DNA from 3 places in the Metabacillus sediminilitoris genome. Region 3 is predicted to be linked to each of the others. Evidence: a T-box and tRNA genes for the amino acid it is inferred to sense, from the RefSeq annotation. Region 3 holds a T-box; the other regions hold tRNA genes.
The links. A T-box is a leader RNA that pairs with one kind of tRNA and senses whether it is charged. The one in region 3 lies ahead of leuS (leucine--tRNA ligase), so its partner is inferred to be a tRNA-Leu.
Positions count from the first base shown of each region.

Region 1: it encodes a tRNA-Leu, which carries the amino acid that the T-box ahead of leuS (leucine--tRNA ligase) is inferred to sense. The anticodon was not compared.
Region 2: it encodes a tRNA-Leu, which carries the amino acid that the T-box ahead of leuS (leucine--tRNA ligase) is inferred to sense. The anticodon was not compared.

Region 1 is NZ_CP046266.1:611,207-618,438, forward strand. It holds rRNA gene GMB29_RS03145 (23S ribosomal RNA) at 33-2,962, shown strand; rRNA gene rrf (5S ribosomal RNA) at 3,040-3,155, shown strand; tRNA gene GMB29_RS03155 (tRNA-Glu) at 3,199-3,273, shown strand; tRNA gene GMB29_RS03160 (tRNA-Val) at 3,289-3,364, shown strand; tRNA gene GMB29_RS03165 (tRNA-Thr) at 3,407-3,482, shown strand; tRNA gene GMB29_RS03170 (tRNA-Lys) at 3,510-3,585, shown strand; tRNA gene GMB29_RS03175 (tRNA-Leu) at 3,598-3,680, shown strand; tRNA gene GMB29_RS03180 (tRNA-Gly) at 3,694-3,768, shown strand; tRNA gene GMB29_RS03185 (tRNA-Leu) at 3,775-3,863, shown strand; tRNA gene GMB29_RS03190 (tRNA-Arg) at 3,997-4,073, shown strand; tRNA gene GMB29_RS03195 (tRNA-Pro) at 4,080-4,156, shown strand; tRNA gene GMB29_RS03200 (tRNA-Ala) at 4,174-4,246, shown strand; tRNA gene GMB29_RS03205 (tRNA-Ser) at 4,255-4,347, shown strand; tRNA gene GMB29_RS03210 (tRNA-Met) at 4,368-4,444, shown strand; tRNA gene GMB29_RS03215 (tRNA-Asp) at 4,521-4,597, shown strand; rRNA gene GMB29_RS03220 (16S ribosomal RNA) at 5,675-7,224, shown strand.
Region 2 is NZ_CP046266.1:567,662-574,893, reverse strand. It holds gene GMB29_RS02965 (carbohydrate ABC transporter permease) at 1-590, opposite strand, end outside; gene GMB29_RS02960 (carbohydrate ABC transporter permease) at 587-1,528, opposite strand; gene GMB29_RS02955 (ABC transporter substrate-binding protein) at 1,602-2,981, opposite strand; gene GMB29_RS02950 (LacI family DNA-binding transcriptional regulator) at 3,195-4,181, shown strand; gene GMB29_RS02945 (phosphate-starvation-inducible PsiE family protein) at 4,326-4,493, shown strand; gene GMB29_RS27580 (hypothetical protein) at 4,634-4,765, opposite strand; tRNA gene GMB29_RS02940 (tRNA-Leu) at 5,060-5,141, opposite strand; tRNA gene GMB29_RS02935 (tRNA-Leu) at 5,161-5,249, opposite strand; tRNA gene GMB29_RS02930 (tRNA-Cys) at 5,267-5,340, opposite strand; tRNA gene GMB29_RS02925 (tRNA-Gly) at 5,351-5,425, opposite strand; tRNA gene GMB29_RS02920 (tRNA-Gln) at 5,489-5,563, opposite strand; tRNA gene GMB29_RS02915 (tRNA-His) at 5,582-5,657, opposite strand; tRNA gene GMB29_RS02910 (tRNA-Trp) at 5,669-5,742, opposite strand; tRNA gene GMB29_RS02905 (tRNA-Tyr) at 5,748-5,831, opposite strand; tRNA gene GMB29_RS02900 (tRNA-Thr) at 5,847-5,919, opposite strand; tRNA gene GMB29_RS02895 (tRNA-Phe) at 5,957-6,029, opposite strand; tRNA gene GMB29_RS02890 (tRNA-Asp) at 6,189-6,265, opposite strand; tRNA gene GMB29_RS02885 (tRNA-Met) at 6,268-6,344, opposite strand; tRNA gene GMB29_RS02880 (tRNA-Val) at 6,370-6,445, opposite strand; tRNA gene GMB29_RS02875 (tRNA-Glu) at 6,462-6,536, opposite strand; tRNA gene GMB29_RS02870 (tRNA-Ser) at 6,554-6,645, opposite strand; tRNA gene GMB29_RS02865 (tRNA-Asn) at 6,650-6,724, opposite strand; rRNA gene rrf (5S ribosomal RNA) at 6,743-6,858, opposite strand; rRNA gene GMB29_RS02855 (23S ribosomal RNA) at 6,983-7,232, opposite strand, start outside.
Region 3 is NZ_CP046266.1:4,430,713-4,437,944, forward strand. It holds gene GMB29_RS21300 (sporulation protein Cse60) at 1-20, shown strand, start outside; gene GMB29_RS21305 (rhodanese-like domain-containing protein) at 69-395, opposite strand; gene leuS (leucine--tRNA ligase) at 662-3,076, opposite strand; T-box leader at 3,314-3,540, opposite strand; gene GMB29_RS21315 (3-hydroxybutyrate dehydrogenase) at 3,999-4,775, opposite strand; gene GMB29_RS21320 (GntP family permease) at 4,793-6,112, opposite strand; gene GMB29_RS21325 (CoA transferase subunit B) at 6,138-6,803, opposite strand; gene GMB29_RS21330 (CoA transferase subunit A) at 6,800-7,232, opposite strand, start outside.

The DNA.
Region 1 (7,232 bases), 1.8 Mb from region 3:
ATAATGATTAAAATGACATTTATAATGTCAAAGGTTAAGTTGTTAAGGGCGCACGGTGGATGCCTTGGCACTAGGAGCCGATGAAGGACGGTACTAACACCGATATGCTTCGGGGAGCTGTAAGTAAGCTTTGATCCGGAGATTTCCGAATGGGGGAACCCACTGCTCGTAATGGAGTAGTATTTTCACCTGAATACATAGGGTGATAAAGGCAGACCCGGGGAACTGAAACATCTAAGTACCCGGAGGAAGAGAAAGCAAACGCGATTTCCCAAGTAGCGGCGAGCGAAACGGAATTAGCCCAAACCAAGAGGCTTGCCTCTTGGGGTTGTAGGACACTCTATACGGAGTTACAAAGGAACGGAGTAAATGAAGAGGTCTGGAAAGGCCCGTCAAAGAAGGTAACAACCCTGTAGTTGAAACTTCGTTCCCTCCAGAGTGGATCCTGAGTACGGCGGGACACGTGAAATCCCGTCGGAAGCAGGGAGGACCATCTCCCAAGGCTAAATACTCCCTAGTGACCGATAGTGAACCAGTACCGTGAGGGAAAGGTGAAAAGCACCCCGGAAGGGGAGTGAAAGAGATCCTGAAACCGTGTGCCTACAAGTAGTCAAAGCCCGTTAATGGGTAATGGCGTGCCTTTTGTAGAATGAACCGGCGAGTTACGATCCCGTGCAAGGTTAAGTTGATGAGACGGAGCCGCAGCGAAAGCGAGTCTGAATAGGGCGAAAGAGTACGTGGTCGTAGACCCGAAACCAGGTGATCTACCCATGTCCAGGGTGAAGTTCAGGTAACACTGAATGGAGGCCCGAACCCACGCACGTTGAAAAGTGCGGGGATGAGGTGTGGGTAGCGGAGAAATTCCAATCGAACTTGGAGATAGCTGGTTCTCTCCGAAATAGCTTTAGGGCTAGCCTTGAAATTGAGAGTCTTGGAGGTAGAGCACTGATTGGACTAGGGGCCCCCATCGGGTTACCGAATTCAGTCAAACTCCGAATGCCAAAGACTTATGTTCAGGAGTCAGACTGCGAGTGATAAGATCCGTAGTCAAGAGGGAAACAGCCCAGACCACCAGCTAAGGTCCCAAAGTATACGTTAAGTGGAAAAGGATGTGGAGTTGCTTAGACAACCAGGATGTTGGCTTAGAAGCAGCCACCATTTAAAGAGTGCGTAATAGCTCACTGGTCGAGTGACTCTGCGCCGAAAATGTACCGGGGCTAAACGTATCACCGAAGCTGTGGATTGTTCTTACGAACAATGGTAGGAGAGCGTTCTAAGGGCTGTGAAGCTAGACCGGAAGGACTAGTGGAGCGCTTAGAAGTGAGAATGCCGGTATGAGTAGCGAAAGAGGGGTGAGAATCCCCTCCACCGAATGCCTAAGGTTTCCTGAGGAAGGCTCGTCCGCTCAGGGTTAGTCGGGACCTAAGCCGAGGCCGAAAGGCGTAGGCGATGGACAACAGGTTGAAATTCCTGTACCACCTCCTCACCATTTGAGCAATGGGGGGACGCAGAAGGATAGGGTAAGCGCGCTGTTGGATTAGCGCGTCCAAGCAGTTAGGCTGACAACGAGGCAAATCCCGTTGTCGCAAAGGCTGAGCTGTGATGGCGAGGGAAATATAGTACCGAAGTTCCTGATTCCACACTGCCAAGAAAAGCCTCTAGCGAGGTGAGAGGTGCCCGTACCGCAAACCGACACAGGTAGGCGAGGAGAGAATCCTAAGGTGAGCGAGAGAACTCTCGTTAAGGAACTCGGCAAAATGACCCCGTAACTTCGGGAGAAGGGGTGCTTTTTCAGGGCTTGCCCTGCGAAAAGCCGCAGTGAATAGGCCCAGGCGACTGTTTAGCAAAAACACAGGTCTCTGCGAAGCCGCAAGGCGAAGTATAGGGGCTGACGCCTGCCCGGTGCTGGAAGGTTAAGGGGAGAGGTTAGCGCAAGCGAAGCTTTGAACCGAAGCCCCAGTAAACGGCGGCCGTAACTATAACGGTCCTAAGGTAGCGAAATTCCTTGTCGGGTAAGTTCCGACCCGCACGAAAGGCGTAACGATCTGGGCACTGTCTCAACGAGAGACTCGGTGAAATTATAGTACCTGTGAAGATGCAGGTTACCCGCGACAGGACGGAAAGACCCCGTGGAGCTTTACTGTAGCCTGATATTGAATTTTGGTACAGCTTGTACAGGATAGGTAGGAGCCTGAGAAGCCGGAGCGCTAGCTTCGGTGGAGGCGTCGGTGGGATACTACCCTGGCTGTATTGAAATTCTAACCCGCAGCCCTTATCGGGCTGGGAGACAGTGTCAGGTGGGCAGTTTGACTGGGGCGGTCGCCTCCTAAAATGTAACGGAGGCGCCCAAAGGTTCCCTCAGAATGGTTGGAAATCATTCGTAGAGTGTAAAGGCACAAGGGAGCTTGACTGCGAGACCTACAAGTCGAGCAGGGACGAAAGTCGGGCTTAGTGATCCGGTGGTTCCGCATGGAAGGGCCATCGCTCAACGGATAAAAGCTACCCCGGGGATAACAGGCTTATCTCCCCCAAGAGTCCACATCGACGGGGAGGTTTGGCACCTCGATGTCGGCTCATCGCATCCTGGGGCTGTAGTCGGTCCCAAGGGTTGGGCTGTTCGCCCATTAAAGCGGTACGCGAGCTGGGTTCAGAACGTCGTGAGACAGTTCGGTCCCTATCCGTCGTGGGCGTAGGAAATTTGAGAGGAGCTGTCCTTAGTACGAGAGGACCGGGATGGACGCACCGCTGGTGTACCAGTTGTCTTGCCAAAGGCATAGCTGGGTAGCTATGTGCGGAAGGGATAAGTGCTGAAAGCATCTAAGCATGAAGCCCCCCTCAAGATGAGATTTCCCATAGCGCAAGCTAGTAAGATCCCTGAAAGATGATCAGGTTGATAGGTCAGAGGTGGAAGCGCGGTGACGTGTGGAGCTGACTGATACTAATCGATCGAGGACTTAACCTAATATATATGCGTTAAACAAAGTGAATTGAATTGTGAATCGTTATCTAGTTTTGAAGGAACAACCTTCAAACTAAATGTCTGGTGACGATGGCGAAGAGGTCACACCCGTTCCCATGCCGAACACGGAAGTTAAGCTCTTCAGCGCCGATGGTAGTTAGGGGTTTCCCCTTGTGAGAGTAGGACGTTGCCAGGCAAAAGCCCCTTAGTTGGGGCTATTATTTTGTCAATTTATAATTGGCCCGTTGGTCAAGCGGTTAAGACACCGCCCTTTCACGGCGGTAACACGGGTTCGAATCCCGTACGGGTCACCATTTACACCTTTCATTGGAGGATTAGCTCAGCTGGGAGAGCATCTGCCTTACAAGCAGAGGGTCGGCGGTTCGATCCCGTCATCCTCCACCATTATTAAGTACAAATAAATTAATTCAACAATATTTTAATTATGCCGGTGTAGCTCAATTGGTAGAGCAACTGACTTGTAATCAGTAGGTTGGGGGTTCAAGTCCTCTCGCCGGCACCACTTATTTTAATAGAATCTTATTGAAATGAGCCATTAGCTCAGTCGGTAGAGCATCTGACTTTTAATCAGAGGGTCGAAGGTTCGAGTCCTTCATGGCTCACCATTTACACACCTTGCGGGTGTGGCGGAATTGGCAGACGCGCTAGACTTAGGATCTAGTGTCCTTGTGACGTGGGGGTTCAAGTCCCTTCACCCGCATCATTTAAATATTGCGGAAGTAGTTCAGTGGTAGAACACCACCTTGCCAAGGTGGGGGTCGCGGGTTCGAATCCCGTCTTCCGCTCCAATACGTGCCGGGGTGGCGGAACTGGCAGACGCACAGGACTTAAAATCCTGCGGTAGGTGACTACCGTACCGGTTCGATTCCGGTCCTCGGCACCAATATAGAAAAGCGGAGAAAGCCCGCTTAAAGTGATTAATGTTGGAGCTTCTGAGAAGGAGTTGTAATTTAACTCCAGGAAGAAGTGAAACAGCCGTACGGTTTGGCTTTCGCAGCTAGACAATATTATATAATGCGCCCGTAGCTCAATTGGATAGAGCGTTTGACTACGGATCAAAAGGTTAGGGGTTCGACTCCTCTCGGGCGCGCCATATATTCGGGAAGTAGCTCAGCTTGGTAGAGCACTTGGTTTGGGACCAAGGGGTCGCAGGTTCGAATCCTGTCTTCCCGACCATTATTTAAAACATTTATGGGGCCTTAGCTCAGCTGGGAGAGCGCCTGCTTTGCACGCAGGAGGTCAGCGGTTCGATCCCGCTAGGCTCCACTTATGATGGAGGAATACCCAAGTCCGGCTGAAGGGATCGGTCTTGAAAACCGACAGGGGTGTCAAAGCCCGCGGGGGTTCGAATCCCCCTTCCTCCTCCATATTTAATTTTCTTTATTGTCGCGGGGTGGAGCAGTCCGGTAGCTCGTCGGGCTCATAACCCGAAGGTCGCAGGTTCAAATCCTGTCCCCGCAACCAATTTTAGTTGACGATGCTACGTTGGTTATTCTTCTTAGCGAGGAAACATAGTAGTGCTGTTAAGTGCAACCAAAATGGTCCGGTAGTTCAGTTGGTTAGAATGCCTGCCTGTCACGCAGGAGGTCGCGGGTTCGAGTCCCGTCCGGACCGCCATTTTTTGCTAATAGATTAGCTACTGCTAAAATTAAATTAATTGTGTAAATCGTAAGATTTAAATCATAAATGATTAACGTTAATATGCTGTTTTACGAATGAAGAGCGATTGCTAATAAGCAACCGCTCTTTTTATTATTCTAGACCTAGTATTTTTAAGGTACATTGTAAGCAGCTATTTAATTGGGTCTACCTAGAAATTGGTTTACATTTTCAGGTGAAAAAGCGAATCAAATTAAATTGAAATTTCTAGCAATTCACTTGGTTATTAATAAATAAACTTTTTAATAACTAAGAATTTTAATATAGTTTCTAAATTATAACTGAACCTGTAAGTTATGTTTACTATTCATTACAGATGTAAATATGTAAAAATCCTAATAGTTATTATTTGTTTGATTTTCTTTTTTTGATCTCTTTTTTAATAGCCGGCATTACTTTATCGGTTATTGCTTCCTTTACTTTAGGATCCTTAAGCATTTTTTTTAGTTTATTCATAACCATTGTAGAACCTCCCATTTTTTAAATTCTATACCCTGTCATTGAACAACTGAAACAAAGTTACTCTTTAGATGATTTAACTAAAGTGAAGAAGTTAAGTTTTATCAAAAAGCGTTAAATACTGAGTCTATAGTAAAGAAATTATTGCTTATTAGTACAATATTAAAAGATCTATTCTCTATATAAATGGTGAAATCAAAAAAAATAAAAACTATGTCTAGAAAAATGTTGACTTTCATAATAAACGATAGTAATATAAGAAAGCTCCACTGAGACATCATTGAAAAGTCAAAAAGTGATTGAGCAATTTGTTATTGACTTCTACGAAGTTAAGTGATAAGATATTAATTGTTGCTACTAAGAAAATTATTAATTGAAACAATGTTTTTCTTTTAAAAATAATTTTCGCAGAAGTTGACAAAGATGAAAATGTTTGATATGATATTCCTTGTCGCTGATATGTTTTAAATCAGTCGAAATAGTTCTTTGAAAACTAAACAAAGCAGAACGTCAACGTTAATTCTAATTAACAAAAACGTACTATATAGTACAAATTTTAAGAGCTATATCAACTCTTTATTGGAGAGTTTGATCCTGGCTCAGGACGAACGCTGGCGGCGTGCCTAATACATGCAAGTCGAGCGAATCTGAGGGAGCTTGCTCCCAAAGATTAGCGGCGGACGGGTGAGTAACACGTGGGTAACCTGCCTGTAAGATTGGGATAACTCCGGGAAACCGGAGCTAATACCGGATAACATTTCGAACCGCATGGTTCGACATTGAAAGATGGCTTCGGCTATCACTTACAGATGGACCCGCGGCGCATTAGCTAGTTGGTGAGGTAACGGCTCACCAAGGCGACGATGCGTAGCCGACCTGAGAGGGTGATCGGCCACACTGGGACTGAGACACGGCCCAGACTCCTACGGGAGGCAGCAGTAGGGAATCTTCCGCAATGGACGAAAGTCTGACGGAGCAACGCCGCGTGAACGATGAAGGCCTTCGGGTCGTAAAGTTCTGTTGTTAGGGAAGAACAAGTACCAGAGTAACTGCTGGTACCTTGACGGTACCTAACCAGAAAGCCACGGCTAACTACGTGCCAGCAGCCGCGGTAATACGTAGGTGGCAAGCGTTGTCCGGAATTATTGGGCGTAAAGCGCGCGCAGGTGGTTTCTTAAGTCTGATGTGAAAGCCCACGGCTCAACCGTGGAGGGTCATTGGAAACTGGGGAACTTGAGTGCAGAAGAGGAAAGTGGAATTCCAAGTGTAGCGGTGAAATGCGTAGAGATTTGGAGGAACACCAGTGGCGAAGGCGACTTTCTGGTCTGTAACTGACACTGAGGCGCGAAAGCGTGGGGAGCGAACAGGATTAGATACCCTGGTAGTCCACGCCGTAAACGATGAGTGCTAAGTGTTAGAGGGTTTCCGCCCTTTAGTGCTGCAGCAAACGCATTAAGCACTCCGCCTGGGGAGTACGGTCGCAAGACTGAAACTCAAAGGAATTGACGGGGGCCCGCACAAGCGGTGGAGCATGTGGTTTAATTCGAAGCAACGCGAAGAACCTTACCAGGTCTTGACATCCCACTGCCCGGTATAGAGATATACCTTTCCCTTCGGGGACAGTGGTGACAGGTGGTGCATGGTTGTCGTCAGCTCGTGTCGTGAGATGTTGGGTTAAGTCCCGCAACGAGCGCAACCCTTGATCTTAGTTGCCAGCATTTAGTTGGGCACTCTAAGGTGACTGCCGGTGACAAACCGGAGGAAGGTGGGGATGACGTCAAATCATCATGCCCCTTATGACCTGGGCTACACACGTGCTACAATGGATGGTACAAAGGGCTGCAAGACTGCGAAGTCAAGCCAATCCCATAAAACCATTCTCAGTTCGGATTGCAGGCTGCAACTCGCCTGCATGAAGCCGGAATCGCTAGTAATCGCGGATCAGCATGCCGCGGTGAATACGTTCCCGGGCCTTGTACACACCGCCCGTCACACCACGAGAGTTTGTAACACCCGAAGTCGGTGGGGTAACCGTAAGGAGCCAGCCGCCTAAGGTGGGACAGATGATTGGGGTGAAGTCGTAACAAGGTAGCCGTATCGGAAGGTGCGGCTGGATCACCTCCTTTCTAAGGAT
Region 2 (7,232 bases), 1.7 Mb from region 3:
ATATACATATTTAAGCTTGACGGCATGACGATTCGGAAGAAACATCCGACTTCACTTAGTCCATCGATTTTCCCTGATTCAATCAATTCACCAGGGAAGGATAAGAAATGTTGTCTGAATAAGAAAATGTTCATCACATTGATGATAAATGGCAGCAAATAACCTGGAATCGTGTTGATTAATCCCATTTCATTTACCACTAAAAACAATGGAAGAATGGTCGCTTCAATTGGCACAATCATAAGAGCGATAATAAAAATTAAAATCCAATCTTTAAATGGAAATTTAAATCTTGCTAGAGCATAACCTGCCAATGAATTGATGGTTAATCCTACAACTACTGTAACGGATGCATAAATCAAACTATTTCCAACGTTTTTAAAGATGTTATAAAAACCTAATAACTCTACATAGGAATCAAACGAAAGATCAGAAAATTTTGGAACAAAGGCAAAGATTGTATCAATATCTTTGTAAATCACTTCATCGATTTTAAATGAAGAAAGAATCATCCAAATAAGAGGAAGCAAAAATTGTAATGCCACAAGAGACGCCAAGATATAAAACAAGGTTTTCTTTACAATTTTCATGCTGTTTTCTCCTCTCTAAATAGCTTTTTAATAATGATTGAGATAACGACTAAGAAAATCGTGAATACTAATGTAACAGCACTTGCATATCCAATGTTTCGGTGACGGAATCCATACTCATAAATGTATTGCAAAATGGTAATCGTTGAGTTATCCGGACCTCCACCTGTCATAACCATCGGTTGAACAATGAGTTTAAACGCCTGAATCGTGGTTGTAATCACTAAAAACATTAGAATGGGTTTTAATGTCGGAATGGTAATAAATAAAAACTTTTGGAACGCATTGGCTCCGTCAATGTCCGCTGCTTCATAAAGGCTTCCATCAATATTTTTAAGTCCTGCTAAAAAGATCATCATTTGATACCCACACCCTGACCATGCAGAGATCGCAATGATCGTATACATTGCTTGAGACGCACTTGAGAGGAAAGGCTGCTTTGAAATCCCAACATTTTCAAGGAGTTCATTAATTAATCCAGATGTTGGGTTTAACATGACCGTCCATAGGATTGAGATGACAACAAGAGATAAAACAGCTGGTGAAAAATAGGCGGTACGGAAGAACCCTACGCCTTTGATTTTTTTGTTGACAATGAGCGCAAGTCCAAGTGCCATCGATAGTTGCAGAGGAACAACAAACACCACAAACTTAATCGTGTTCATGAAACTTTGGATCAACACTTCATCTGTTATCATTCGCTTAAAGTTTTCAAGCCCAATAAATTCTTTGTCGTTTGGTTTTAATAAATAGTAATCCGTAAACCCGTACGTAATCGCTAGAATAATTGGTAAGACAATGAAGAGAATCGCAAGAATTAAAGCAGGTGTTAAAAATCCGAAAGCGGACACGATATCTCTTTTTTTATAATGTTCGCTTTGTCTGAAGTGTTCGGTTGTATTTCTCACTTTTACAAAACGTTTGATAAATTTCTTCATGGTTCACACCCCTTTTAAAAAAGTGTAAGAGGTGAGGTGACGTCATCACCTCACCTCTTACTTTTACAAACGATTATTTTTTGTACTTTTCAAATTCTATTTCAATTTTCTTCACTGCATCGTCTAAATATTGCTTGATCGTCGCTTCATCTGTCGTTTTGTTTTGAGCAATTTTTAGAATGACGTCTTTTGCAAAGGTTTCAGAAAGATAAGGATATCCAGGTGATACAGGACGAGATTTGTTTGTGTTTTCCGCTTGATACTTTAATACTGTCCATGCATCGTTGTGATATGGGTTGTCTGTATTTGTATCAATCGCGTCAACGGAATTGATTCTTGTTGGAATGGAACCGTTTTTAGCGAAATATTCTTTTGATGCTTCGTCGTTATTTAACCATTCCATGACTTCAACGATTTGCTTGATGCGCTCTTCGTCTTCTTCTTGTCCGTTACGAACAAATGCCCAAGAACCTGATGGTGTGTATAATCCGTCGAAGTCTTCACTCATTTTTGGATAACGAACGGTTTTGAATTTTAAATCAGGATAATTATTGATAAGTTCATTTACATACCAGAATCCACTAACAGATAGTGCTGATTTTCCTGTATGGAATGTTTTTTCGGATTCTGTCGCACTAGCAAGTACTGGTTCAGCAAATAATTGCGCATACTTTGTTAATGCTTCTACACTTTTGTCGCTGTTTAATACGCCATCAACTGTTACACCATCTTCAGCGACGATGTTTGCATCATTTCCCCAAAGAAGTGGTGTGAAGTAGTATGTTCCTAATTCATAGGCACCTGCAGTAATGTCTGTTAGTAATAAACTTACAGGTACTTCATAATTTGCAAACGCTGGATCATCCGACGTTTTTGCAAACTCGTCCACTTTTCTTGATAACTCAATAAATTGATCCCATGTCCAGTCTTGATCAAGTGAAGGAACTAATGCTTTTACATCTTCAGGTAATGCATTGATCATGTCTTCGTTATACATGATGGCTACGCCTGAGTCTGAATAACCCATTCCGTAGAATTTCCCGTCCACTGTTCCTTGGTCGATGATCGCTTGCGTGAATCCATCTTTAAATCCTTCGCTCATGTATTCATCTAGTTCACCAAGTAATCCTGAATCAACGTAAGCCCCAATATCAGGTCCGTCTAATGTGAAAATATCAGGCATTTCATTTGCTGTAATTGCTGCATTCAGCTTATCTATGTAGCCTGAACCAGCTCCTGCACGTGTGATGTTTTGTATTTCGACTTTTGGTCCGTCTGGATGAGCCTCATTGTAGCTCTTTACTCGGTCAGCAAACATCTTTCCTTCTGGATGATCTGCTGCGGCTTGTGTCCAAACAGTGATTTTTTCTTTGTCGCTAGCCTGTTTTGAATTACATCCTACTAATGAGATAGCAAAGACTAATGCTGAAACTAACAAAATTAACTTTTTCATACTGCCTTTTAACCCCCTAGATTAGAATATTCCGTGAAAACGTATTCACGCTTTCTTATTTCATGTTATAACATCAAAAAATGTGTGTCAACATTTTTTTACAAACGCTTTCATTAATCCGAAATATATATTATACTAAAAAAAGTAATTCCTTTAATTAAAAATATTCATATATAAAGAATACGTTTTCTCAGCGCTTGAAAGGAGCCATGTATGAGTAAACTTACGATGAAAGAAATTGCGAAACTTGCAAATGTTTCACAAGCCACTGTATCACGAGTGATCAATGGTAATAAAAGCGTCAATGAAGAGGCTGCAAAACGAGTGCTCAAAGTCATTGAAGAAGTAGGGTTTATCCCAAATAATGCTGCCCAAACATTAAAAAGAAGCCACTCAAATATTATCGGTGTCTGTGTGACCGAGACCTTTAACCCATATTTTGTTGAATTGATTGATACACTAGAACTTGAAGCGCGTAAACGTGGATACAATATTCTATTGCACAACTCAAAACACAATCCGATTACCGAATGGGAAAGCATCCAAAATTTCATCGCCCGACAAGTAGACGGAATTATCCTTGTCCCAAATGGTGAGTATAATATCCAACGATTGAACAAACTTGCTATCCCAACTGTAATCATAACGAAAAATCGAGAATCTCTAGATAGTATCGGTCTTGATCACATGCAAGCTGGAAAGATTGCTGGCGAGAATTTTATCTATGCAGGTCATAAAAAATTTGGGTATATCGGGACGGTTCCTGATGAGAAGTATTTGGGCTATAAAAGTGTCTTGTATGAAAACGGTTTTGAGTTAAACAGTTTAATCAATGTTAAACAGACCTCGACAAATAATTTTTTGATACAACAAGACATAGAAGCATATTTTAATCAGGCTGACCGCCTCGATTTCACATGTGTCTTCGCTGCAAACGATATCATGGCGCTTGAATTCTTGAAAGCTGCTCAAAAAAGGGGAATCCGTATCCCTGAAGATATCAGTTTGATTGGCTTCGATGATACGTATCTTGCTAAAATCATGGGGATTTCCAGTATCCATCAACCAATCGAAGAAATGGTCAAAACTACCATTGAGATTCTTCTCAATCGAATTGAAAACGAAGTCTCATCAGAAAAGATTAATATACAATTAGCTCCCACATTAATTGAAAGAAAAAGCTCTAATTTTAAAAGATAGCAATATCACTTTGGCTGTAAAAAAGGGAGTCATAATGTATATTAAGATTTCATTAAATATCAAAAGCATTTTTAAAAGGCAACTCCCTATTATTGGGTTAGTTGCCTTCTTCTAACATCATTAAGTAATCCTAGTGTTAATTCGATGCGATACTTTCTCTACATTGGCAATACAGCAATGCTCCGCTTAATTATTGTTGATCACCACGACCCATTCAATACATTAATACATGCTTTCGTTATCCTCATTTTAATTTTGAGCTACTATATTATTAACAATACACCTGCCAGGAAATCCCTCAATAATAAATAATTGGTTAGAATTCGATGATGCTATGCTCGTTATCAATACGAATACGTTGTTAACATGTCTTCAATGTAAAATTTTTTATGGATTAAAGATTCTTTTTACCCCTAAGTATAGATAATCGCGTATTTACAACGTTTAGGGTATTACAGTATAAAAAATCCCAATTTCATTAAATCCTGAGCTCTGGCTACATGTTTGAATTTTGCAATATCTACTCTGATAATAAGTGTTTTAGGAGTAATTTGAGCGATTTTCTTATTTTGGTTATAATTCATGATAGGCCTCCTAGTCATGATAGATTTGTCCTTTTCGCTGGCCAGCTTTGGGACATTTTAATCATACCAAGAGGTCTTTTTGATACTCAAATCTCATTTTCATTCATTACAGGAATGCTTGCCCGATTGTTCAGTAACCTTGAGACCAACCTGATTGGTAGTCATAATTGATTATACTTTCTAAAATTTTTTATCCACACGATTAGCAACTCACTTTATTAATATAAAACACAAAAAAGCCAATACTCTGATTGCTCAAAGCATTGACTTTACAAGTTTTTCGAAATTATTAGATACCAGTGGTCGGGGTCGAACCGACACTCCTCACGGAACACGATTTTGAGTCGTGCGCGTCTGCCAATTCCGCCACACTGGCAAATCAAAAATCATTTAAATGGTGCCGAGGACCGGAATCGAACCGGTACGGTAGTCACCTACCGCAGGATTTTAAGTCCTGTGCGTCTGCCAGTTCCGCCACCCCGGCAAGGGTGTAAATAAAAATGGAGGCGGCAACCGGATTTGAACCGGTGATAAAGGTTTTGCAGACCTCTGCCTTACCACTTGGCTATGCCGCCTTCATAAAACTGGAGCGGAAGACGGGATTCGAACCCGCGACCCCCACCTTGGCAAGGTGATGTTCTACCACTGAACTACTTCCGCGACTTGCTTATATAATTTGTATACTCTAGCCTATGCAAGAGTTTCAAAAATGTGTAATAAAAATGGCTGGGCTAGCTGGATTCGAACCAACGAATGACGGAGTCAAAGTCCGTTGCCTTACCACTTGGCTATAGCCCATTGAATTAGTTGTTTAAATGGGGCGACTGATGGGAATCGAACCCACGAATGTCGGAACCACAATCCGATGCGTTAACCACTTCGCCACAATCGCCACTATATAATTGGCAGGGGCAGTAGGAATCGAACCCACACCAAAGGTTTTGGAGACCTCTATTCTACCGTTAAACTATGCCCCTATAAATGGTGGAGGGGGGCAGATTCGAACTGCCGAACCCTAAGGAGCGGATTTACAGTCCGCCGCGTTTAGCCACTTCGCTACCCCTCCATATATGTGAAACAGTGCCGGCGAGAGGACTTGAACCCCCAACCTACTGATTACAAGTCAGTTGCTCTACCAATTGAGCTACACCGGCATGCTTTTTTGACTTTAGGACTGTTATACACTAAAGGTGGCTCAGGACGGAATCGAACCGCCGACACATGGATTTTCAGTCCATTGCTCTACCGACTGAGCTACTGAGCCAAATTGTTTTCGGCTTCCGCTAAGCTTCAAATCTCTTCGTCAACTCCTACACTCACATCCTCACGTATTTACATACGCTCCGGTGTTCGCTTAGTCGTTTCCTCGACCTTTTCGCTTATCGAAACCCTTTTACTTGAGATAAGTGTTTTATTAAAATAATGGCGGTCCGGACGGGACTCGAACCCGCGACCTCCTGCGTGACAGGCAGGCATTCTAACCAACTGAACTACCGGACCATTGGTTGCGGGGACAGGATTTGAACCTGCGACCTTCGGGTTATGAGCCCGACGAGCTACCGGACTGCTCCACCCCGCGACAATAGTAATACATATAAACTTTATGGTGGAGGATGACGGGATCGAACCGCCGACCCTCTGCTTGTAAGGCAGATGCTCTCCCAGCTGAGCTAATCCTCCATATGAAAGGTGTAAATGGTGACCCGTACGGGATTCGAACCCGTGTTACCGCCGTGAAAGGGCGGTGTCTTAACCGCTTGACCAACGGGCCAATGTATATATAAATAGTGGCGGAGAGCAAGGGATTTGAACCCTTGAGACAGCTTTCACCGCCTACACGATTTCCAATCGTGCTCCTTCGGCCACTCGGACAGCTCTCCAAAATGGCTCCGCAGGTAGGACTCGAACCTACGACCGATCGGTTAACAGCCGATAGCTCTACCACTGAGCTACTGCGGAATAATTATAAATTTCAAAGCCTGGCGACGTCCTACTCTCACAAGGGGAAACCCCTAACTACCATCGGCGCTGAAGAGCTTAACTTCCGTGTTCGGCATGGGAACGGGTGTGACCTCTTCGCCATCGCCACCAGACATTTGTGACAAATATTATTATACTATTTGAGAAGAATATTTCAAGTGTTTTTTTACTTTTATATTCCTTCAAAACTAGATAACGATTCACAATTCAATTCACTTATGTTTAACGCATATATATTAGGTTAAGTCCTCGATCGATTAGTATCAGTCAGCTCCACACGTCACCGCGCTTCCACCTCTGACCTATCAACCTGATCATCTTTCAGGGATCTTACTAGCTTGCGCTATGGGAAATCTCATCTTGAGGGGGGCTTCATGCTTAGATGCTTTCAGCACTTATCCCTTCCGCACATAGCTACCCAGCTATGCCTTTGGCAAGACAACTGGTACACCAGCGGTGCGTCCATCCCGGTCCTCTCGTACTAAGG
Region 3 (7,232 bases):
TTATTATGTATCGAGAATAGATCATATTTAAAGTCTGAATGCCCGCTTGGACAGTCAGACTCCTTTTTTTATTTTCCTAATTCACTTTTTGGTTTTGTCTCACCTTTATATTCTAACATTCCACCTGCCATGTTAATGACGTTATACCCTTTTTCTTGTAAGTACGCACATACATTTCCACTACGTGCTCCAGATCGGCAAATAAAGATTGTTTCTTTGTCTTTATCAATGGCATCTAATTGTTCAGGAATATCATTCATGCGAATATGTCTCGCTTGAGGGATCATTCCTGTTTCTACCTCATCATCCTCACGAACATCTATTAACTCAACATTTTCACCATTTACAAGTTTTTTTTGAATCTCTTCAGGTGAAATTTCTTTCATTTCGTACATCCTGTACACCCTTTCAGTTTTAATACCTGCATTATATCAAATTAACTGTGCAGGATTCTAGTTTTGAGGACTAGAGATAGTGATACTTTGTCTAATGTCATTCATTTTTCCTTTCCTTGGTTGAATTTCCGCCAAATAATCACCAAATTTCAAACCATATAGCATGAAAACCTCATTATTAAAACTACCTTTTATGAATGCAACCAAAAAAAAAAAAAGACCTGCAAGTATGTAGCATACTCACAAGTCGGCCGTTTTTTAGACAATTAATTTGCAACAATATTTACAAGTTTCCCTGGTACTGCAATTACTTTGCGAATTGTTTTTCCTTCAATATGCTCTTTTACACGATCATCTTCAAGAGCAAGTGGCTCTAGCTGTTCTTTTGTTACATCTTTTGCCACTAGTATTTTAGCACGGACTTTACCGTTTACTTGAACAACAATTTCAACTTCGTTTTCAACGAGTTTTGCATCATCGAATGCAGGCCAAGCTTCATACGAAATTGTTGTGTTGTGACCAAGTTTTGCCCAAAGCTCTTCTGCTAAGTGAGGAGCAATCGGAGATAATAATTTCACAAATCCTTCAACATATTCTTTAGGAAGTACTGTTGCTTTATATGCTTCATTAATAAAGACCATTAATTGTGAGATGGCTGTATTAAAACGTAATCCTTCAAGATCTTCCGTTACCTTTTTCACTGTTTGGTGGTAAACTCTTTCAAGTGATTCACTTGATTCTTTGACTACTTTAGGACTTAGTTCACCATTATCTTCGATAAATAAGCGCCAAATCCGATCAAGGAAACGTCTAGCTCCATCAAGGCCTGTTGTTGACCAAGCGATTGAAGCTTCTAAAGGTCCCATGAACATTTCATACAGACGTAGTGTATCAGCCCCATGTGACTCAACAATTTCATCTGGGTTTACAACATTACCTTTAGATTTACTCATTTTTTCGTTATTTTCCCCTAGGATCATACCTTGGTTAAATAGTTTTTGGAATGGCTCTTTCGTTGGAACTACACCGATATCGTATAAAAATTTATGCCAGAATCGCGCATATAGTAAGTGAAGAACAGCGTGCTCAGCTCCACCAATATAAATATCAACAGGCAGCCATTGCTTTAATTTCGCATCATCAGCAAGTGCTTCGTTGTTTTTAGGATCAATATAACGCAGGTAGTACCAGCAGCTTCCAGCCCATTGCGGCATTGTATTCGTTTCGCGACGACCCTTTTTGCCTGTTTCAGGGTCAACAACACTTACAAAATCTTCAATGATCGCTAGTGGTGATTCTCCTGTACCTGATGGCCTAATTTCCGTTGTTTTCGGTAAAACAAGTGGAAGCTCTTCTTCTGGAACTGCAGACATTGTGCCATCTTCCCAATGGATGATTGGAATTGGCTCCCCCCAATAACGTTGACGGCTAAATAACCAGTCGCGCAGTCTGTAAGTGACTTTCTTCTCACCCTTTTTGTTCGTTTCAAGCCAAGTGATCATATTTTCAATTGCTTCTTGTTTCCCAAGACCGTTTAAGAAATCAGAATTTACATGTTCTCCGTCACCAGTGTACGCTTCTTTTGTCACGTCTCCACCGCTAACAACTTCTTTAATTGGCAGGTCAAATTTTTGTGCGAATTCATAGTCACGCTCATCATGTGCAGGTACTGCCATAATTGCGCCAGTTCCATACGTTACAAGAACATAATCAGCAATCCAAATCGGCATCTTTTCGCCATTAACTGGATTAATCGCGAATGCACCTGTAAAAACACCTGTTTTTTCTTTAGAAAGCTCTGTACGCTCTAGGTCACTCTTATGTTTAATTTCATTAATATAAGCATCTACAGCATCCTTTTGTTCAACTGTTGTTATTTTCTCAACAAATGAATGTTCTGGTGCTAATACTGCATATGTAGCACCAAATAAAGTATCAGGACGTGTTGTAAATACAGTAAAGCTTTCATCATAACCATCAATCTCAAAATTTACATGTGCTCCTTCAGAACGGCCAATCCAATTGCGCTGCATATCTTTAATGCTTTCAGGCCAATCCAACTCCTCAAGGTCTTCAAGGAGACGGTCTGCATAAGCCGTTATTTTAAGCATCCATTGCTTCATTGGCCGACGTTCAACCGGGTGACCGCCACGCTCACTTTTTCCATCAATAACCTCTTCGTTTGCTAGAACCGTTCCTAATGCAGGACACCAGTTAACAGGTACCTCGTCGACATATGCCAAGCCCTTTTTATATAGTTGTAAAAAGATCCATTGTGTCCATTTGTAATACTCAGGATCTGTTGTGTTTACTTCACGATCCCAATCATATGAAAATCCTAATGACTGAATTTGTCTTCTAAAGTTATCAATATTATGCTTGGTAAATTCAGCAGGATCATTTCCAGTATCAAGTGCATATTGCTCAGCTGGTAGTCCAAATGCATCCCATCCCATTGGATGCAGAACATTAAAGCCTTGCATGCGTTTCATACGGGATAAAATATCTGTTGCCGTATATCCTTCAGGATGTCCAACGTGTAACCCCGCACCTGATGGATATGGGAACATGTCAAGCGCGTAAAATTTAGGCTTTTCCATGTCCTCTGTTGTTTTAAATGTTTTATTTTCCAACCAATAATCTTGCCATTTTTTTTCAATCTGTTGATGACTGAAGCTCATCTGTTTTCCTCCTTAAAGCAATTCTTATGTATATTTATAGTATTAACCGCATTTTGAACGGATCAAAGTAAGTTCAACAATTTAAATCTCAGGGAACTATATCAGCTCCGAAGAAATTATTTTAGAAAGGCATATCGTATTGACTGCACTTACAAGGCCATGTTTGCTTTTCGCTGGAGTCGTGCGGTCAATCAGGGGATTGATTTTAAAAAACGATAAGAAAAACCCCCCATCCCAAATAGGGACGAGAGGTTAATTTCCCGTGGTACCACCCAACTTTGGCATAGCGACATGCCCACTTTGATATCCGTAACGTGGATAGCCGACAAATATTACTTAACCAAAATAGGCTTTCACATTTGTAACTCAAAGGTGAGTTCATCTGCAAATCTCGGTCGACTCACACCAGCCGTCAACTCTCTGTACGATCTTTGCAAATTACTACTCCTTATCTCCGTTCATTTAGTATATAGATTTAAGCTTATTTTATATAAATTTGTCGGGATATGCAAGTAAACATGTCGTTAACGCAAGACATTTTAATAAGTAGAAAAAAGATCCGGTTATTTTGTATGGAAGATTCACGCACGATTACTTGGTATGAGACGTTATTCTTTTTCTGCAACAATACTAACTATAAGCCATATATTAAAAGAGAAATAACAAACACCATTCCCGTAAGCAAGGTAGGCAATATGGTGAGAATTGCCCACAGATCATGATACATAAGACACTCCTAAAATAAACAGTACTCCATGTTGGTCTCCTTTTTTGCTCATTAAACTAAACTAAATGTTCCCCAGAGATAAATAATAAAAATAAATTAAATCACTGCTCACTGTTAACCTTCCATTTTGTTTTTTCATTGTCCTCAAAAAAGAAAAGACTTGCAACCATCACAAGTCTTTTCTTTTATTGTTAATTATTGAACAGTGTATCCTCCATCCATCACAATTGCCTGACCAGTAACGCCTTTAGCTTTCGTACTTGCTAAAAAGATTGCATAGTCAGCAATTTCCCTAACTGATAATAGCCTTTTTTGTGGAATAAGCGGATATAATACTTCCTCTAATACGTTTTCGACGGGGATATTTCTTGTTTTGGCTAAATCTTCAAACTGGTTGCGGACAAGTGGTGTGTCAACATATCCCGGACAGAGGGCATTGACAGTTATACCATGCTCTGCACCTTCTAGTGCCGCTACCTTCGTTAAGCCGATGACCCCATGTTTTGCACTATTATAGGCTGCCTTTCCTGCAAAACCAATTAAACCATTTATTGAAGCCATGTTTAAGATCCTGCCAAATTGTTGTTTCTTCATTATTGGAAAGATATGTTTTGTTGCAATAAATGGTGCTATAAGCATCACTTTTACGAGCAGTTCGTATTTTTCAGTAGGAAATTCTTCAATGTGTGCTACATGCTGTAAACCTGCATTATTTATAAGGATATCAATACGTCCGTATGCGGCTTCTGTTTGTTTTACTGTTTTGATGATTTCTTGTTCGTTTGTCACATCACATTTTAAACCTCTAACATCGAATCCAGCCATTTTTAACGAATTTGCACTTTGTACAACTTGTTCTTCATGTAAATCTGTTAAGACAACCTTTGCTCCAACCTCCGCAAATGCCTTTGCTAGTTCAAAACCAATCCCCTGTGCAGCTCCAGTTATAAGTACAACCTGCGCTTGAACCACTTTAACCACCCTCCGTTTTAAATCCCGAGTCCAAATGAGAAGAGAATAATTGCCAAAACAACGCCTAAGCCTGGAACAATAACTGTTAGGGCACCCACAGGATTATATGCATCCTGATGTGATTCACCACAAATCGCACGTACGGTTGTAACAACATAGCCATTATGTGGTAAGGAGTCTAATGCACCAGATGAGATTGATACAACACGGTGCAATGCTTCTGGGTTCACACCCATATCCATATAATGAGGAGCAAGTAGCGGCAGCGCAATTGCCTGACCGCCTGATGATGAACCTGTCATACCCGCAATCACGCTGACCGCGATGGCACCACCAATAAGCGGACTACCCGGAATGCTTGTCATTGCATTTACGGCTACCTCAAATGCTGGAACAGCTTTTGCAACTCCACCAAACCCGACAACAGCTGCTGTGTTTCCAAGAGCTACAAGGGCACCAAGCGTCCCTTCTGAAACGGCATTCCAAAACGATTTAAAATACTTGCGATTTAATAAATAGGTTGCAATCACACCGCCAAGCAAAGCGATAATTAACGAAGATTGCTGTAAGGAATCATGGAAAATAAACGAAATAATAAGTACAACCAAAAGTGGGATTAACCCTGTAAATGGATTTGGCAGAGACTTCTCTTCGTTAACTGGATCATTTTCACGTGCTACAAATTTTTCTCCTCGCGCAACCGCTTTTGTAATCATTCTTCTTAACCACCAATATCCGAAAACCATCATAAACACAGCGACAATTAAGCTTACTTCCCAACCTGCATATGGCGTCGTACCTAAATATTCAATTGGAATCCAGTTTTGAATTTCAGGAGAACCTGCAGAAGTCATCGTAAACGTAACAGAACCAAATGCTAGTGCAGCAGGTATAAAACGCCGAGGCAGGTCTGCCTGCCTAAATAAACTAACTGCCATCGGATAAACAGAAAATGCAACAACAAATAAACTTACACCCCCATACGTTAAAACCGCACACGCAATGACAATGGCTAGAACCGCTCTCTTCATACCGAGCTTTTCAACAATCCATTTCGATACACTATCAGCAGCACCGCTATCTTCCATTACTTTCCCGAAGATTGCACCAAGTAGAAACATTAAATACCAGGAAGCAATAAACCCAGAAAAACCGGTCATATAATTCCCTACTAAATTTGCTTCACCTTCACCGACTAGCTGTGGAAAAAGCGGCAAACCACTAAATACGGCTACAAATAAAGCACAAAGTGGACCAGCAACTAATAGATTCATACCTCTCATTGTTAAAAAAATTAATAGGGCTAAACCACCAATTAATCCAACCATACTTAACATATGAATCCCCCTTATTTGGCTATTACTAAGAAGATGATGAAACTTTTACATTCTCACAAACTAGCAAAGGCGCTTCGGTAGAGTGTAATACTTCCTCAATCGAAAAACGTGTCAGTACCTCTCTTAAAACTAACCCATCTTTCGTTACATCGATAACAGCACGATCAGTAATAATTCGGTCAACAACTGCCTTGCCTGTCAATGGCAAGCTGCATTGTTTTACAATTTTTGATTTGCCATTTTTAGAAACATGCTCCATAATGACAACAATCTTTTTTGCCCCATTGACAAGATCCATTGCACCTCCCATGCCCTTAATCATCTTTCCTGGAATCATCCAATTTGCTAAATCACCCGTCTCTGAAACTTCCATTCCTCCAAGAATCGCTAGATCAATATGTCCGCCACGGATCATTGCAAATGATTCTGCGCTATGAAAATAACTTGCACCCGGGATCGCGGTAACGGTCTCTTTTCCGGCATTAATTAAATCTGGATCTATTTCTTGCTGACGTGGATAAGGCCCAATTCCTAGCAATCCATTTTCAGATTGCAGGACTACTTGTTTATTTGATTGAATATAATTTGCAACTAATGTTGGCATACCAATTCCTAGATTGACATAGTAACCGCTTACAATTTCTTGTTCAGCACGTCGAGCGATTTTTTGACGGACATTCTCTTGATTCATGATGAGATCTCCTCCTTTCGAATCGTTCTTCTTTCAATTCTTTTTTCCTGTTGACCAATTATAAGATGCTGTACATAAATACTAGGTGTATGAATATGGTGTGGTTCAATTTCTCCGATTTCAGTTAACTCTTCGATCTCTGCAATTGTTACTTTTCCAGCAGCAGCAATCATGGGATTGAAGTTTTGGGCGGTTTTATTATATTGCAAATTCCCCATCCGATCCCCGCGCCATGCTCTTATTAAACTAAAGTCTGCTTGAAGAGCAGTCTCTAATAAATAATCTTTACCATTAAATGTTCGAACCTCTCTCCCTTCTGCAATAGGTGTTCCAACGCCGGCCGGTGTATAAAATGCAGGAATACCAGCTCCGCCAGCTCTAATTCTTTCAGCTAAAGTACCCTGAGGAATAAGTTCAACTTCAATTTCC